4 regions of the Bradyrhizobium sp. USDA 4461 genome follow, and region 3 is predicted to be linked to each of the others. Evidence: riboswitches for the same ligand, from Rfam matches in the RefSeq annotation. Region 3 holds a riboswitch; each other region holds the start of a gene.
What was found. Region 3 has a riboswitch for glycine ahead of ACVINW_RS26465 (D-amino acid dehydrogenase). Riboswitches for the same ligand answer to the same signal wherever they lie in the genome.
Positions count from the first base shown of each region.

Region 1: linked by a shared signal. The riboswitch ahead of gcvT (glycine cleavage system aminomethyltransferase GcvT) and the one ahead of ACVINW_RS26465 (D-amino acid dehydrogenase) in region 3 are both predicted to bind glycine.
Region 2: linked by a shared signal. The riboswitch ahead of gcvT (glycine cleavage system aminomethyltransferase GcvT) and the one ahead of ACVINW_RS26465 (D-amino acid dehydrogenase) in region 3 are both predicted to bind glycine.
Region 4: linked by a shared signal. The riboswitch ahead of ACVINW_RS07265 (L-serine ammonia-lyase) and the one ahead of ACVINW_RS26465 (D-amino acid dehydrogenase) in region 3 are both predicted to bind glycine.

Region 1 covers NZ_JBSRXM010000001.1:5,553,523-5,558,023, forward strand. The annotation lists gene gcvT (glycine cleavage system aminomethyltransferase GcvT) at 1-1,008, opposite strand, end outside; glycine riboswitch at 1,151-1,243, opposite strand; gene alaS (alanine--tRNA ligase) at 1,444-4,134, shown strand; gene ACVINW_RS25775 (cyclic nucleotide-gated ion channel) at 4,146-4,501, shown strand, end outside.
Region 2 covers NZ_JBSRXM010000001.1:1,542,537-1,547,037, reverse strand. The annotation lists gene gcvP (aminomethyl-transferring glycine dehydrogenase) at 1-714, opposite strand, end outside; gene gcvH (glycine cleavage system protein GcvH) at 737-1,102, opposite strand; gene gcvT (glycine cleavage system aminomethyltransferase GcvT) at 1,119-2,264, opposite strand; glycine riboswitch at 2,406-2,492, opposite strand; gene ACVINW_RS07310 (ABC transporter substrate-binding protein) at 2,822-4,009, shown strand; gene ACVINW_RS07305 (MaoC/PaaZ C-terminal domain-containing protein) at 4,094-4,501, shown strand, end outside.
Region 3 covers NZ_JBSRXM010000001.1:5,691,110-5,695,610, forward strand. The annotation lists gene ACVINW_RS26460 (ABC transporter permease) at 1-621, opposite strand, end outside; gene ACVINW_RS26465 (D-amino acid dehydrogenase) at 781-2,142, opposite strand; glycine riboswitch at 2,212-2,327, opposite strand; glycine riboswitch at 2,331-2,437, opposite strand; gene ACVINW_RS26470 (M20/M25/M40 family metallo-hydrolase) at 2,523-3,653, opposite strand; gene ACVINW_RS26475 (ABC transporter substrate-binding protein) at 3,920-4,501, shown strand, end outside.
Region 4 covers NZ_JBSRXM010000001.1:1,530,747-1,535,247, reverse strand. The annotation lists gene ACVINW_RS07265 (L-serine ammonia-lyase) at 1-1,017, opposite strand, end outside; glycine riboswitch at 1,207-1,293, opposite strand; gene ACVINW_RS07260 (ABC transporter ATP-binding protein) at 1,983-2,717, shown strand; gene ACVINW_RS07255 (ABC transporter ATP-binding protein) at 2,714-3,427, shown strand; gene ACVINW_RS07250 (branched-chain amino acid ABC transporter permease) at 3,441-4,319, shown strand; gene ACVINW_RS07245 (branched-chain amino acid ABC transporter permease) at 4,322-4,501, shown strand, end outside.

The DNA of each region.
Region 1 (4,501 bases), 140 kb from region 3:
GAGGCTCGGGCCGAAGCCGCCCGAGGTCACCTTGCCGATCTGCTCGGTCGAGCTGGCGTCGGCAAACAGCGCGGCGCCTTCGCGCACCGGCGCACGGCCATCGGGCCTTAAGCCGACGCGGCGGCGGGTGGCGCCATCAGCGAATTGCGCGAGGATCTTGTCGGCGCCGGGAAAGCCGCCGGCGCGGGCGCCGCCGCTGCGGCGGACCTTCTGCACCGACCATTCCAGCGCGCCTTCGACCGGCGTGGTGGTGGTGTCGATATCGTGACCGTAGAGGCAGAGCCCGGCTTCGAGCCGCAGGCTGTCGCGCGCGCCGAGCCCGATCGGCAGCACGTCGGGATTGTCGAGCAGCGCGGTGACCAGGGCTTCCGCCTTGTCCGCGGGTACTGAAATCTCAAAGCCGTCCTCGCCGGTGTAACCGGAGCGCGAGACGAAGCAGTCGATCTCGGCGACGCGGCGCGGGCCGGCGTCCATGAATTTCATCGAACTGACATCTAGACAAAGCTTTGCCAGTGCCGCTTCCGCTTTCGGCCCCTGCAGCGCGATCAGCGCGCGGTCGGCCAGCGACACGATCTCGCAGCTGTCGGAAAGATTCGCTCGCAGATGCGCCTCGTCCGCGTCCTTGCAGGCGGCGTTGACCACCAGGAATAGATGATCGCCGAAATTCGCCACCATCAAATCGTCGAGCAGGCCGCCGTCCTTGTTGGTGAATTGCGCGTAGCGCTGCCGTCCCGGCGCGATGCCGACGATGTCCTGCGGCACCAGTTTTTCCAGCGCGAGCGCCGCGTCTGCGATCTTGCCGGATTTGGCCTTCAGCACGAGCTGTCCCATGTGGGACACGTCGAACAGACCGGCGTCCTTGCGGGTGTGCAAATGCTCCCTCAGCACGCCGGCCGTGTATTGCACCGGCATGTCATAGCCGGCGAACGGCACCATCTTGGCGCCGCGCGCCAGATGCAGCGCGTGCAGCGGGGTCTGTTTCAGCGGGGAAGTTTCGCGCACAAGCATCACAGGGCCCTCGCGGTTCCCGCCGGGGACCTATTTCCCCTTGAGAAACCTGCAGAAAGCCCCATCTGTCGCTGTGCCTGAGAGTATTATCCCGTCGGCGGACGCAATCGGGGAGAACCCCAGCGCCTCTTTCCAGATGTCAGACGTCACGCGGTCCTTTTGCCTGAGAGTTTCCGGGGCGGTTGCTCCTTCGGCGCCGGCCCAGGACAGGGCCAGTCTCTCCCGACGTGACTACTTACAGGTAGGACCAAAACACGGCCCCGCCAAGGCTGTCAACGCACCCGGACGACTATCAACGGGCTTTGTGCTGTTGCGGCAAGCCCATGATCCGGCTGCACAGTTTCTGGACACCGCAGCTGGCAATGTCTAAAAGCGTTCGGCCGGAAAATGACGCCTTTTTGCGGCTGGCCGGCCCCTTTTTCCGATTGGATGAACATGAGCAGCGTCAACGACATCAGGTCGACATTTCTGAACTTCTTCAAGGCGAACGGCCACGAGATCGTGGCCTCGTCGCCGCTGGTGCCGCGCAACGACCCGACCCTGATGTTCACCAATGCCGGCATGGTGCAGTTCAAGAACGTCTTCACCGGCGTCGAGAAGCGCGGCTATCAGCGCGCCACGACGTCGCAGAAATGCGTGCGCGCCGGCGGCAAGCATAACGACCTCGACAATGTCGGCTACACCGCGCGCCATCTCACCTTCTTCGAGATGCTCGGCAACTTCTCGTTCGGCGACTACTTCAAGGAGCGCGCGATCGAGCTCGCCTGGAATCTGATCACCAGGGATTTCGGGCTGAAGAAGGACAAGCTGCTGGTCACGGTCTACCACACCGACGACGAGGCGGCCGGCTACTGGAAGAAGATCGCGGGCTTCTCGGACGACCGCATCATCCGCATCCCGACCTCGGACAATTTCTGGGCGATGGGCGATACCGGTCCCTGCGGTCCGTGCTCCGAGATCTTCATCGATCGCGGCGAGCACATCTGGGGCGGACCTCCGGGTAGCCCCGAGGAGGACGGCGATCGCTTCCTCGAGTTCTGGAATCTGGTGTTCATGCAATACGAGCAGGTGACGAAGGAGGAGCGCGTGGCGCTGCCGCGCCCCTCGATCGACACCGGCATGGGCCTCGAGCGCATGGCCTGCATCCTGCAGGGCGTCGAGAGCGTGTTCGAGACCGATCTGTTCCGCCATCTGATCGACGCAGCCTCGTCGGCGCTCGGCCATGAGCCGAACGCGCAGAACGTCGCGTCGTATCGCGTCATCGCCGACCATCTGCGCTCGTCGGCGTTCCTGATCGCCGACGGCGTGCTGCCGTCGAATGAGGGCCGCGGCTACGTGCTGCGCCGGATCATGCGCCGTGCGATGCGCCACGCGCAGCTCCTGGGCGCGAGCGAGCCGCTGATGCATCGCCTGGTCTGGGCGCTGGTCCGCGAGATGGGCCAGGCCTATCCGGACCTGGTGCGCGCGGAAAAGCTGATCGAGGAGACGCTGCAGCTCGAAGAGACCCGATTTCGCAAGACGCTGGTGCGCGGACTGTCGATCCTCGACGAGAAGAGCGCCGGCCTGAAGAAGGGCGACATGTTCGACGGCGACACCGCGTTCACGCTGTACGATACCTATGGTTTCCCGCTCGACCTGACGCAGGACGCGCTGAAGTCGCGCGGCATCAGCGTCGACCAGGCGGCGTTCACCGACGCGATGGAGCGCCAGCGCGAGAAGGCGCGCGCCTCCTGGGCCGGCTCCGGCGAGGCGGCGACCGAGACCATCTGGTTCCCGCTGCGCGAGAAGCTCGGCGCTACCGAATTCCTCGGCTATGAGACCGAGAGCGCGGAAGGCGTGGTGACGGCGCTGGTCAAGGACGGTGCCGAGGTCGATGGCCTCAAGGCCGGCGAGAGCGGCGCGATCGTGCTGAACCAGACCCCGTTCTATGCGGAGTCCGGCGGTCAGGTCGGCGACATCGGCGTGCTCACCGGCGAGGGCGTCAAGTTCCGCGTCACCGACATGCAGAAGAAGGCCGGCGATCTGTTCGTGCATGTCGGCACGGTGGAGCAGGGCACGCTGAAGGCCGGCACCGCGCTGCAGCTCGAGGTCGACCACGCGCGCCGCTCGGCGATCCGCGCCAACCATTCGGCGACCCATCTGTTGCATGAGGCGCTGCGCCAGGTGCTCGGCGATCACATCGCCCAGCGCGGCTCGCTGGTCGCGCCCGATCGCCTGCGCTTCGATTTCGTGCATCCGAAGCCGATCACGCCGGAAGAGCTCGCCTGCGTCGAGGACATCGCCAACGAGGTCGTGCTCGAGAATGACGAGGTGACGACCCGCGTGATGGCCGTCGACGACGCCCGCGAGGCCGGTGCGCGCGCGCTGTTTGGCGAGAAATACGGCGATGAAGTCCGCGTCGTCTCGATGGGCAAGAGCGCCCGCGAGCACGGTCAGAACGCGCTCGGCTGGTCGGTCGAGCTCTGCGGCGGCACCCATGTCCGCCGCACCGGCGACATCGGCCTGATCTCGGTGACCAGCGAGAGCGCGGTCGCCTCCGGCGTGCGCCGCATCGAGGCGCTGACCGGACGTCACGCGCGCAAGCACGCCAACGACACCATGGCGCTGGCGAAGAGCGCGGCGGCCGAGCTGCGCACCTCGATCGAGGACGTCCCGGCGCGCATCACGGCCCTGATGGAAGAGCGCAAGAAGCTCGAGCGCGACCTGTCGGATGCCAGGAAGAAGCTCGCGATGGGCGGCGGTAGCGGTGCGTCGAACGGCGCGGCGTCCGGTGTCCGCGAGGTCGGCAACGTCAAGCTGCTGGCGCGTGCGGTCGAGGGCGTCGAGACCAAGGATCTGAAGAGCCTGGTCGACGACGGCAAAAAGCAAATCGGCTCGGGCGTCGTCGCGATCGTCGGCGTCACCGAGGACGGCAAGGCCGGCATCGTGGTCGGCGTCACCGCCGACTTGACCTCGCGCTTCAACGCGGTCGAGCTGGTCCGCAAGGGCTCCGAGGTGCTCGGCGGCAAGGGCGGCGGCGGCCGGCCCGACATGGCGCAGGCCGGCGGTCCCGACGGCGCCAAGGCCGATGCCGCGCTGTCGGCGATCGAACAGGCCATGACTCAACAGGCATCGGCCGGCGCCTGACGGAGAGGCTGATCGTGGCGACGGCTCCGCTCAAGCCTACGATCAGCGATCCCCGGCTGCGCGACCGTCTTTACGAGTTGCTTGAACGCGATGACCTGCCGCATTCCGGCGGTTCGCGGTTTGCCGGGATCATCGTCGCCATCATCGCGGTCGACGTGCTGGCGGCGATCCTGGTCTCGGTGCCCGAGATCGACGCGCAGTTCGGCTGGGCGCTCGCCTCGATCGAGATCGCGGCGGTGGCGGCCTTCGCGCTGGAATATGCCGCCCGGCTCTGGAGCGTGGTCGGCCACTCCCTGCGCGACATGACGGCGTTGCAGGCACGGCGCGAATACGCCTTCTCGGCGCTCGGCATGATCGACCTGCTCGC
Region 2 (4,501 bases), 4.1 Mb from region 3:
GGCGCGCAGCGAGGCGATCGCCGGCCGCAGATCGCGCACCGCGCCGGACGTGCCCGGATATTGCAGCAGGGCGCCGATCACTTCGGCCTTGTCGAGCTCGGTCAGGGGATCGCCGACCATCAGCGCCCAGCCCAGAGGTGCTGCACGTGTGCGCATCACCGCCAGCGTCTGCGGATGAACTTCCTTGTCGACGAAGAACACTTTCGCCTTCACCTGCGAATGGCGCTCGGCGAGCGCCATCGCTTCCGCCGCGGCGGTCGCCTCGTCGAGCAGCGAGGCGTTGGCGACGTCGAGCCCGGTGAGGTCGCAGATCATGGTCTGGAAGTTGAAAAGCGCTTCGAGCCGGCCCTGGCTGATCTCCGGCTGATACGGCGTGTAGGCGGTGTACCAGGCCGGGTTCTCCAGGATGTTGCGCTGGATCACCGCGGGCAAAATGGTGCCGGAATAGCCCTGGCCGATCAGCGAGGTGAACACCTGGTTCTGGGCGGCGAGCTCGCCCATATGGGCGAGCGCCTCGGTCTCGCTCAGCGCGCGGCCGAGATCGAGCGGCGCCTTCTGGCGGATCGACGCCGGCAGCGTCTCGTTCATCAGCGCCTGCAGGCTCGCGGCGCCGACCGTCTCCAGCATCGCGTTGATGTCGCGCGGGGACGGTCCGATGTGGCGGCGGACGAAATCGGTGGCGGCTTCGTTGATCGGCTTGAAGGGCGCGTTCATGGGCTTATCCTCGGCTGATCCTTTAGGCGGTGTGGGCAGCGTAGGCGGCCTCGTCCATCAGGCCGCCGAGTTCGCTCTTGTCAGCGATCTTCAGCTTGAAGAACCAGGCCTTGCCGGCGGCATCGGAATTGACCAGCGCGGGCTCGGCCGCGAGCTCCTCATTGACCTCGATCACCTCGCCGGTGATCGGCGCGTAGACATCGGACGCCGCCTTGACGGATTCGACGACCGCGGCGGCCTCGGCCTTCTTCAGGCTGCGGCCGACCTTGGGCAGTTCGACGAACACGACGTCGCCGAGCTGCGATTGCGCGTAGTCGGTGATCCCGATCGTGGCGACGTCGCCCTCGATGCGGAGCCATTCGTGGTCGGAGGTGTACAGCGTCGTCATGGAGAACCTCTGGCGTTTAGCGTTTGTAGGTATTGGGAACGAAGGGCGTGGCGGCGACTTTCAGCGGCAGCCGCTGGCCGCGCACCTCGGCGAAAACGGTGGTGCCGACGGCTGAGAGGGCGGTGGGCAGATAGCCCATCGCAACCGGCGCATTGAGGCTCGGGCCGAAGCCGCCCGAGGTCACCGTGCCGATCTGCTCGGACGAGGCGGCATCGGCAAACAGCAAGGCGCCTTCGCGCACCGGGGCGCGGCCGTCGGGCTTCAGGCCGACGCGGCGGCGGGCGGCGCCATCAGCGAATTGCGCGAGAATTTTGTCGGCACCCGGGAAGCCGCCGGCGCGCGCGCCGCCGCTGCGGCGGACCTTTTGTACCGACCATTCCAGCGCGCCTTCGACCGGCGTGGTCGTGGTGTCGATGTCGTGGCCATAGAGGCAGAGCCCGGCTTCGAGCCGCAGGCTGTCGCGCGCGCCGAGCCCGATCGGCAGCACGTCCGGATTGTCGAGCAGTGCGGTGACCAGGGCTTCGGCCTTGTCGGCCGGCACCGAAATCTCAAAACCGTCCTCGCCGGTATAGCCGGAGCGCGAGACGAAGCAGTCGATGTCGGCGACGCGGCGCGGGCCGGCATCCATGAATTTCATCGAACTGACATCTGGGCAGAGTTTCGCCAGCGCCGATTCGGCCTTCGGCCCCTGCAGCGCGATCAGCGCGCGGTCGGCCAGCGAGACGATCTCGCAGCTCTCAGAGAGATTCGCGCGCAGATGCGCCTCGTCCTCGGCCTTGCAGGCGGCATTGACCACCAGGAACAGGTGATCGCCGAAGTTCGCGACCATCAGGTCGTCGAGCAGGCCGCCGTCATTGTTGGTGAATTGCGCGTAGCGCTGCCGTCCCGGCGCGATGCCGACGATGTCCTGCGGGACCAGTTTTTCGAGCGCAAGCGCGGCGTCGGCGACCTTGCCGGATTTGGCCCGCAGCACGAGCTGTCCCATGTGGGATACGTCGAACAGGCCGGCTCCGTTGCGGGTGTGGAGATGCTCCTTCAGCACGCCGGCCGTGTATTGCACGGGCATGTCGTAGCCGGCGAACGGCACCATCTTGGCGCCGCGCGCCAGATGCAGCGCGTGCAGCGGGGTCTGTTTCAGCGGGGAAGTTTCGCGCGCAAGCATCATAGGGCCCTCGCGGTTCCCGCGGGGACCTATTTCCCCTTGAGAAACCTGCAGAAAGCCCCATCTGTCGCTGTGCCTGAGAGTATTATCCCGTCGGCGGACGCAATCGGGGAGAACCCCAGCGCCTCTTTCCAGATGTCAGACGTCACGCGGTCCTTTTGCCTGAGAGTTTCCGGGGCGGTTGCTCCTTCGGCGCCGGCGCTAGCCGGTCTCTCCCGACGTGATTGCCAGTTGAAGTGCTCACGAAACATAGCCAAGCCGGACTTGTCAATCCGAGCACACTCGGTACCTGAGCATTCAACCGATCGTTGAAGGCACGCTAGTCGCCGGAATGCTCACATCGCACGAACCGCTGAGTTCGCATGAAACCGCTTTCAGCAAGGTTTCTGAAAGATCAATGCGGCTTGTCTCCATGTGAGCCTTGCCTCTCCATCGTTAGATCCGCTCACGTCAAGCGTCAGCCGATATCGAGCTGAGAGCGGCAACAAATCCTGTAGTGTTTCAATGCTCATTCATTCCCGACCCAAACCTCTATCAATCGCGAGAGATCAAGCAAAATGCCTGTCAACAAAAGTGCAGTCCCAACCAAGATCGGTGCGATATTCATGTTTTCTGGCGGCGTCGCCGAACTGGGCCAAGACTCGTTCGACGGAGCAGACGCCGCATTGCATTTCATCAATTCGCGTGATGCATCGTCTCGAAAGTTTGAATGGGTGAAGGCCGACGGATCATCACCCGAAGAAGCTGCGCAGCAAGCTGAAAGAATGATTACTCAGGATGGAGTGCGAACGATCGTCGGTTGCTATGGGTCGAACCACAGCATCGAAGTGTCGAAAGTATGCGAGAAATATGGGGCGGTCTTATGGACCCAAACCGCGTGGACGGCGTCTCTGTTCGACCATAAGCCGAAATATACGTTTCGTACCAATACCTATGCTACTCCAGTCGAGGAAGCTGCTGTCGACTACGTTCTGCACGAGGTCACTCCGCTCCTGGCAAAGAAGAGCGACCTTCGGGTTATGGTAATAAACGAAGGGAGCGCGTATGGCGTGAGTTGCGGCGACGAGACCGTCAAGGCCCTGACGGCAAAGAACATCAAGCCAATACAGCGGTACACGTACGACGCAAGGTACGATGGGGCCGATCTCGATTTCGACAACATCGTCAGCCGGATCAAGGAACAAAATCCGGACGTCCTGTTTGCGAGTTCATTCATTCGAGACTCTGTTGGAATTCTGGATGCGATGAAGAGGGCGGGCTATCGTCCGCCGGTCATTATGACGTCCTCCGCAGGATTTGGTCTGTACACTCTAAACCTGGCTGGCGAAATGACAGAAGGAATCTTGTCTGCAAATGCTCCTGCGCTCGTTGCGCCAGCCGCTCTGAACGAGACGGGCCGGCGTCTGCAGGTTGAGTATGTCAGTCGGCTAAAAGGGTTGACCGGAAGGCAGCCATCTGGATTCAACGCGATGTCTTTCTGTGCTGCCTACTCGCTGCTGAACGATGTCATTCCAAAGATTCAAGGCGAGATGACCGCCGAGAGCATTCGTCACGCAGCAATGTCGCGAGATATTCCGCTCGGAACTTATCCCAATGGCTGGGGTCTCAAGTTTGATGCGGTCGGGCAGAATGAAAGGTGCCCGGTTTCAATTGACCAGTGGCAGAAGGGCTCATTGAACACTATCTGGCCTAGACAGATGGCGACTTCCATCGTCAACGGACTGCCGTTGCCTCCAGTACAATAAGATCGGGCTGAAGAGGGGCGAGCTGAATGTTGCTCGCCCCCGAGCGCCAGATAGCATCGCACTAGCCGTAAACCGAGATTTCAAATGCGGGTCGATCTCCAATCTTCTAATGAAGGCCAGGTCATTGACCAACTGTTGACCTACGAAAGCTTTCGGGTCGGGCAGGTCATCGAGCTCGGTTGGATATCGGTGTCCGAAAGAGACATCGCAGACTTCGCAAGTCAATTTGACCCTCAGTCCTTTCACACTGATGAGGAACGGGCCAGGCATTCTCCGTATCGGGGCATTATTGCAAGTGGCTGGCATACTGCTGGGCTGTTCATGCGCCTCTACGTCGATCGCATTCTCAATCGAGCGTCGTGCCTAGGTTCTCCAGGTGTGGATGACCTGCGATGGATCGCTCCGGTCAGAGCAGGGCAGAGGCTGCGCGGTGTCTTGACTGTCGAGCGACTGGAACCGTCGAAAAGCAAGCTCGATCGGGGAACACTCTAT
Region 3 (4,501 bases):
GTCAAGCATCGAGGCCCGCGTCATGCGCGCGATCAGCGCGACATAGATGAAGGAGAGGGTGCAGGTCGGCAGGATGATGCGTTCGAAGAACGGACCGAAGCCGGCCGAGATGCTCTTGAAGCCCTGCACCGGGACCCAGCGGAACGGGTAGATCGCAAACACCTGGATCAGCACATAGCCGATCACGAACACCGGCACCGAGAAGCCGAGCACCGACAGCCCCATCACGCAGCGGTCGATCCAGGTGCCGTGCTTCCATGCCGCAATGACGCCGAGCGGCACTGCGACCAGGATCGAGAGGATGATGGTGGCGAGCGCGACCGAGATCGACGGTTCGAGGCGCGGGCCGATCATCTCGAGGATCGGCTTGTTCGAGATCAGCGAGACGCCGAGGTCGCCATGCAGCAGCTTCGCGACCCAGGTGTAGAACTGGATGTAGATCGGCTCGTTGAGACCGAGCGAGGTCCGGATGCGTTCAAGCTGTTCCGGCGTCGCATTGTCGCCGGCGAGGATGGCGGCGGGGTCGCCCGGCGTCAGCCGCAGCAGCAGGAACACGAACAGGGCCACCACGCCCATCACGGGAATGGCGGCGAGGATGCGGCGAAGCAGATATCCGAGCAAATTGGATCCGTTGGGTTGTGGTCGATGAAGTCCCCAGCGGGACCGTTGCACACCGGACCGTAGCACAGATGGTAGCAAACACAGGGTAGAAGTTGAGCAAGTCCCGTGCCATCGGTGCTGCGGTTTTTGCGGTGCAGCTAGTCGGTCCTGCTGGTGTGATTAGTCCTCCGATGACGTGCGAAGCAGTCCACTGGAAGGTGGATTGATTTCAGCCTTGCGAGCATTGGCAGGTACATCGTCGAGCCCGCGACCGAACGCCGGCGCCATCGGCGGCGTATCGAGATCGCGCCAGTCGTCGATCGCGCCTGCGACCATCTGCGCGGTCGCGGCGGATAGCGTCCAGCCGAGATGACCGTGGCCGGTGTTGTAGAACACGCCTGGAATCCGGCCGGCGCGCACCACCGGCATCATGTTCGGCATCATCGGACGCAGCCCCGCCCACGGCACGACTTTGGATGTATCGACCCCGGGGAAATGATGGCGCACCCAATCCACCAGCGGCTGGATGCGGTCGGCCCTGATATCGCGGTTGAAGCCGTTGAACTCGGCGGTGCCGGCAATGCGGAAGCGGTCGGCGCCGAGCCTGCTGGTGACGATCTTGGCGGCTTCGTCGAGCAGACTGACGGTCGGCGCGGCGTCCCGGCTTTGCGGCGCATCGAGCTGCACCGTGATCGAATAGCCCTTCACCGGATAGACGTTGACGCGGTCGTTGAGTAAGCCCGCGAAGCGGCGGCTCGCCACGCCCGCGCAAATCACGAGGCCGTCGGCCTGCAATTCGTGCCGCGTCGCGGGCTCGGCATCGTGCGACGCGGTTTCGTTCCAGCCGATGCGGAAGCCGTCGTCGCCGCGCGCGACCGTGTCGACGTCGGCCTCATGGATGAAGCTCGCGCCGCGCCGCGCACAAGCCTCGGCGAGGCCGCGCGTGAACTTGTGGATATCGCCGGTGGCGTCGGACGGCGTGAAGAAGCCACCATAGCAGGCGGTTTGCAGCGCGGGTTCGATGCTGCGGATCTCGTCCGGTGTCACCGGCCGGCGGTCGAGCCCGCCTTGCTGCAGCAAGGTGTTGACCCGCAGGCCTGCCTCGAAGCCGGCCTTGTCGTGATAGACGTGCAGGATGCCGCGGCGTTCGAGATCGAAGGCGATGTTCTCGCGCTCGGCGATCGAGAACAGATGCTTGCGCGCTTCGATGGCGAGCCGCGTGGTCTCGATGGTGTTGCTGCGATAGCGCGCGATGCCACCGACGAACTCGCCGATCCAGGAATATTTGTGCCAGCTCGGCTTCGGGTTCATCAAGAGCGGCGCGTCGCTTCTCAGCATCCAGCGCAGCCCCTTGAGAATGGTCGCCGCGCTGTTCCAGACTTCGGCGTTGCTGGCGGACAACTGTCCGCCATTGGCGAATGAGGTTTCCATCGCGGCGTAGCGATGCCTGTCGAGCACAGTCACCTTGTAGCCGCGTTCGAGCAGGGCATAGGCCGTCGTCACGCCGGTGATGCCGGCGCCAATGATCGCAATGTGAGGCATGATGGTCTTCAGGCTCCCGTGTTGTTAGAGTCGCCGAACCACCGGTGAAACCGGGTGTTTCGACGCCCCATCTGTCACGGTACCTGAGAGCTTGATCCGCACCGGGCCGGGGCCCGGACGCGAACTATCCCCTTCGGTGGACGTCACGGCCCTTGATCTGCGGCCATGTCCGTCTCTCTCCAGATCGTCCTGACGATACAGTCCTTTTGCCTGAGAGTTTCCGGGGCGGTTGCTCCATCGGCGCCGAAGCTGACAACACGAATGTTGTCGCCTCGATCTCTCCCGCATCGTCGCGTTGGACGGCCGGACCGTAGGCGAAGCCTTAAAATTGGACAAGGCTAAATTTCGATCCGGCAGTGCCAACGTGTTGTGCAGTGCAATCAGTCCAGCGTCGCCAGCAGCGCCGCCATCAGGCGGCCGCGCTCGGCCAGGCTGTCGACCTCGATATGCTCGTTGAGCGTATGTGCATCGGCGCCGCGAACGCCGAGACCATCGAGCGTGGGGATGCCCATCGCACCGGTGAAGTTGCCGTCCGATCCACCGCCGGCGCTGCCGTGCGGAAGATCGAGGCCCATCCCGGCCGCAAGGCCCTTTGCCTTTTCGTATAGAGCCATGGTGCCGGCATCCGGCTCCCACACCGGGCGCGTGACGCCGCGCGTCACCTTGAAGGTTACGTCGTTGGCGGTGCCGGACAGCGCCAGCATGCGTTCGACGCCGCGATCGAGATCGGCCTGCCGCTTGGCCATGCTGAGCGCTTCGCCGGTGCAGGTCGTGGCGACGCAATTGACCCACTGGCCGCCATGCACGATGCCGACCGAGAAGGTGCAGTCCTCGGTGGTCATGCCGTCGATGGCGATGATTTGACGGGCCATTTCGCGGATCGCGGAGCGGCCGGAGGACAGCGTCGCGCCGGCATGGCTCGGCTTGCCGGTGGCTTCCAGATTGAAGCGCGCGATCGCGTAGCGGCCGGTGACGACACCGTTGTTCGGCCGGCCGGGCTCCGGCACCAGCACATATTTGTTGCGCGCGGCTTCCGCCTCGATGATGTCGCGCGTCGACGGTGTGCCGACCTCTTCATCGGGTGTGAACAGCACGGTGATCGGCAACGGCGTCGTGAAGGACGCGCGGGCCAATTGCCTGATGGCCTCGATCGACAGATAGTTGCCGCCCTTCATGTCGAAGATGCCGGGCCCGAAGCATTTGTTGCCTTCGCGGCGCCATTTGAGCTTCTCAATGGTGCCGACCGGGTGCACGGTGTCGAGATGGCCTGATATCAGGATGCCGGGCTGACCCTGCTTCGGATGCGGAAAGCGGGCGCGGACGCAGCCGGCAAAGCCCTGGCGTCCGGCGATGCGTTCGATCGTCGCACCCATGACCGCCATCTCGCGCGCGGCGAGATCGAGCATGCGCTCGACCGCAGCCGCGTCCCAGGTCGGGCTCTCGCATTCCACCCAGCTGCGCAGGCCCTGCAGCATCGCTTCGGAGTCAAAGGGGAGATTGGCGGGGTTCATCGTTGTTCTCTCTTGTTGTTCTGACGGCGCCGGCATCGCGCGGCGCTCACGAAAATCTCCGCCGACGATTTTGTAAAGCCAAAATCCGGCCCGCGGCCTCATTCGTTTGTGTACGTCCGATCCGGATCGAAACCGATTGACGCGCTTGGCGCTTGGTGCAAGTCTCGATTTCACAAGCCATACAGCATGTTAGTTCGCCTAAATAACGGACCGCATGCATAACGAATAAGCCGGCTTTGACCAGTTACACGTCAGGAGAGATTTGCATGTTCCCTATCTCGCGTTGGAAACGCCGCACGCTCGCGGCTGCGTTGTCGGCGCTTGCGCTGTCATTCGCACCGCAGGAATTGTCGTTTGCGCCGCAGGCGATGGCCGCGGACAAGACCATCACCGCGGTGATGCATTCGGACCTGCGCGTCATCGATCCGATTCTAACCACAGCCTATATCACGCGCGACCACGGCTACATGATCTACGACACGCTGCTGGCGACGGATGCCAACTTCAAGATCCAGCCGCAGATGGCGGACTGGAAGGTCTCCGACAAGCTCACCTACACGTTCACGCTGCGCGACGGCCTGAAGTGGCACGATGGAGCGCCGGTGACGGCCGAAGACTGCGTCGCTTCGCTGAAGCGCTGGGCCAAGGTCGACGGCATGGGCCAGAAGCTGATGGACTTCACGGCGAGCATCGAAGCCACCGACGCAAAGACGATCACGCTGAAGCTGAAGGAACCCTACGGCCTCGTGCTGGAGTCGATCGGCAAGCCGTCGTCGCGCGTCGCGTTCATGATGCCGAAGCGGCTGGCCGAAACGCCGCCGGACAAGCCGATTCCGGAGCAGATCGGT
Region 4 (4,501 bases), 4.2 Mb from region 3:
CTCCGCACCTGAGATGGAAGCGTTGTGCTTGATGATGCTGCCGATCGCGGTCGCAGTGAGAAGGAATGTGCGCATGCCATCCACATCGGATCCGTCGCAGAAGTCACGGTAGTATCTGAGAACGGCGGGTAACACGCCGGCGGCGCCATTCGTCGGTGCCGTGACGACCCGACCACCGGAAGCGTTCTCCTCATTCACGGCAATGGCAAAGGCGGACACGTACTCGAACGCTTCGCTTGGGGAGTGTTGGTTAGCCAGCGCAGCAGAGCGAAGTCTCTGAAAGAGCTTCTTTGCGCGCCGCGGGACCTTCAAACTGCCGGGCAGCTCGCCATCCCGATCGAGGCCTCGGTCGACACACGCCATCATCACCTGGATTAGGGTGTCGAGCAGCTGAACGGTGGAAGGCTCGTCCCGGCGTGCCAATTCGTTGATGAACGCAACGTCAGCTATGGCGCAGACATTGGCGCGGCATATCGCCAGGAGCTCATCCGCCGACCGATAATCGAAGCCGAATGCAAAGGTCTGCACCTTTGATGCGCCGCTGTCTCCGTCGCGCTCGATAAATCCCCCTCCGACGGAGTACCAGACCTCTGACGCGATGATTTCGCGGCCTTTATCGAAGGCTTGCAGCAACAGCGCATTGGGATGACGGTCGTAGACCGTTTGCTTGTCAAAGACGAGGTCGCGTGCTTCGACGAATTCGATTGCGGTATCATTGGGAAGAACAATGCTGCCACTCGATCGTATCTCAGCCAAGATCGAGTCGGTCTCATCCGGCTCCAACTGGTCCGGCAAGTGTCCGGAGAGCCCCAGCAAGACCGCAACGTCCGTTCGATGGCCTTTGCCAGTCCAGGCAAGCGATCCGAAGGCGGTAACGGCTATTCTGCTGGTCCTTTGTTGCCGCTCTGCGCCTAGGCCTCTCACGAAAGAGGACGCGATCTTCATCGGTCCGATTGTATGTGAGGAAGACGGACCGATCCCAACTTTGAACAAGTCGCCCAACCCAATGGGCAACATGGTTTGCTTGCCGCGTTGCGCAGCCCGCTCGAGTAGGGTGGTTATTGATGTTTTTAACGCAGACATCGACATGGAGCACCTCTAGCCATCGATTCAAATCGATTGAGCTGTTTGAAGCGCCCCATCTGTCTTTTTGGCCTGAGAGTGTTATCCCTTCGGCGGATGCTGACCGCATCACTTTCCAGATGTAGATCCGACACGGTCCTTTTGCCTGAGAGTTTCCGGGGCGGTTGCTCCTTCGGCGCCGGGTACCCGGCCTCTCCCGTGGTCAGATAAACTTAGTTACTACCGTATAGCTCCAAACACTGATGATGGGAAAATAGCTGCCAAGTGGGCTGTATCGCAGTCGCCTGGATCGAGCAAGGGCGGGCCGTTCTGTCGTGCGTGAAAACGGTTCACCGCTTGGTCGAATACTGTTCGTTTGCGTTCCCCGTAGGCAAATACTTAGTTTGCCGAGCCTCTCATCGGTGAAGCAACACGTCAAGCGGGCGGCGATGTTGCGCACGATGGTTTTCGTCCGGACTTCGATGCGAGTCCCGGTCCTCGTTGGCAATCAGATAGACCCGAAGAATTGAACTAGCAGGCTGCTCAATGACCTGCAGATCTGAAAAGCGTTGAAACGTCGTGTGCGGCTGCCAATGATCATGATTTGCGATGTCTGCCCCGCGTGCTCCGTGACGCTGCTTCGATTTGGCAGTCGCGGAAGTCCGGTTCGTTTGCTCCGGGCAATGCGGCGCATGGCTGCAGAGCGTTTGGTTCAGTTCGGCAAACGCTTTCCAAGCTGACGCGACCCTTCGCCGCCGCTTCACGAAACTACTGATGATATGTCGCATCAAGATCGATAGGGGAGTCGTGTGTTCGAGTTGAATAGTCGAGATGGCATCGCCGAAGTCGGGAAAGAAGAAGTGTCCCGATCAGCAGACCAATCACGCTCCTCATTTCTCGTGATCCAGGACGTCAGCGTCATGTTCGGCGGCGTTATTGCGCTCAATGGCGTGTCGTTCGACATGCGTCATGGACAGATCCTCGGTCTGATCGGGCCGAACGGCGCCGGCAAGACGACGCTGTTCAATTGCCTGTCGCGGCTCTACCAGCCGTCGTCCGGCGACATCCTGATGGAAGGCAAGAGCATCCTGTCGCGGCCGCCGCACCGGATCGCCGAGATCGGCATCGGCCGCACCTTCCAGAACGTCGCATTGTTTCCCAACCTGTCCGTGATCGACAACGTCCGCGTCGGCGCGCATGCCCGCACCTCGAGCGACATCGTCAGCGACTCGCTGCGTCTCGCCTGGGTCCGCCGCGGCGAGAACGACATGAACAAGAAGGTGCACGACATCCTCGGCTATCTCGATCTCGAGGACGTCGCCCACACCGTCGTCTCGGGACTTCCGTTCGGCACCCAGAAGCGCGTCGAGCTGGCGCGGGCCCTGGCGGCGGATCCGAAGATCCTGCTGCTCGACGAGCCGGCCGGCGGCCTCAATCACGAGGAAGTCTATGTGCTCGGCGATTTGATCCGCAAAATCCGCGACGACCGTAAAATTACGGTGCTGCTGGTCGAGCATCACATGGGTCTCGTGATGTCGATCGCCGACCACGTCGTCGCGCTCAATTTCGGCCGCAAGCTGGCCGAAGGCACGCCGGCCCAGGTCCAGGCCGACCCCGACGTCATCAAGGCCTATCTGGGGAGCAAGGACCAATGACCGCGATGCTCAACGTCAAGGACCTGCGCGCCTATTACGGCCAGGTCCAGGCCCTGCACGGCCTCAGCTTCTCGCTCAACGAGGGCTCGCTGACCACCCTGCTCGGCGCCAACGGCGCCGGCAAGACCACCACGCTGCGGGCGATCTGCAACATGGTGCGCTCGACCGGCGCGATCGAGTTCGAGGGCAAGCCGATCGGCACGCGCTCGACCGAGAACGTGGTCCGGCTCGGCATCGCCCATGTGCCGCAGGGCCGCGGCACCTTCACCAACATGACGGTGGAGGAGAATTTGCAGCTCGGCGCCATCAGCCGCTCCGACACCAAGGCGATCGGCTCCGACATCGAGCGGATGTACGACCATTTCCCGGTGCTGAAGCAGCGCTACACCCAGCAGGCCGGCACGCTGTCCGGCGGCGAGCAGCAGATGCTGGCGGTGGCGCGCGCGCTGATGCTGCGGCCGCGCCTGATGCTGCTCGACGAGCCGTCGTTCGGCCTCGCGCCGCTGATCGTGCGCGACCTGTTCCGCATCCTCGGCAAGATCAATCGCGAGGAAAAGGTGACCATCCTGGTGGTCGAGCAGAACGCGCAGCTCGCGCTCGAGCTCGCCGACCAGGCCTATGTGATCGAAACCGGACGGATCGTGATGTCGGGCAATGCCAAGGACATCGCGAACAACGAAGACGTCCGCAAATCCTATCTCGGCTACTGAGGGAGCTGGCACAATGGAGCTTTTTGCCAACCAGGTCCTGGCCGGCATCGCCACCGGCGCGATCTATGCCTGCATGGCGCTCGCCGTGGTGATGATCTACCAGGCCATCGACCATCTGAATTTCGCCCAGGGCGAAATGGCGATGTTCTCGACCTTCGTGTCCTGGCAGCTGATGCAGTGGGGCGTGCCGTATTGGGGCGCCTTCGTACTCACCGTCGCCTTCTCGTTCGTCGCCGGCATCGTCATCGAGCGGCTGCTGTTCAAGCCGCTCGCCAAGGCTCCGATCCTGACCAACGTCGCCGGTTTCATCGCGCTCTATGCGATCATCAACTCGGTCGCCGGCCTGATCTGGGACTTCACCATCAAGCAGTATCCGACGCCGTTCGGCTCCTCGCCGTTCCTCGGCAGCCAGCTGATCTCGACCCACCAGGCCGGGATGATCGGCATCACGCTGCTGATGCTGCTCCTGCTGTTCTTCTTCTTCCGCTTCACCCGGGTCGGTCTTGCGATGCGCGCCGCCGCCTCGCTGCCGGAATCGGCCCGCCTGGTCGGCATCAACACCTCGTGGATGATCGCGCTGGGCTGGGGCATGGCATCGGCGATCGGCTCGATCGCCGGCATGATGATCGCCCCGGTCGTGTTCCTCGAGCCCAACATGATGCTCGGCGTGCTGATCTACGGATTTGCCGCGGCCGTGCTCGGCGGCCTGTCGAGCCCGTTCGGCGCCGTGATGGGCGGCTTCCTGGTCGGCATCTTCGAGAACCTGGTCGGCACCTACATCCCCGGCGTCGGCAATGAGCTGAAACTTCCGATCGCGCTTGCGCTGATCATCGTCGTCCTGGTCGTCAAACCGGCAGGCCTGTTCGGCCGCGCCATCGTGAAGCGAGTTTGATCATGAGCGCCGCTGAAGAAATCGTCACAGAAGCCCCTGCCGTCGAGGCCGTGCCCAAGCGCGCCATGACGCTCGGCTATGGCACCTCGCTCGTCGTGCTTGCCGCGCTGGTCCTGATCCCGCTGTTCGTGAAGAACTTCATCATCTTCCAGATGACGATGCTTCTGATCTACGCGCTGGCG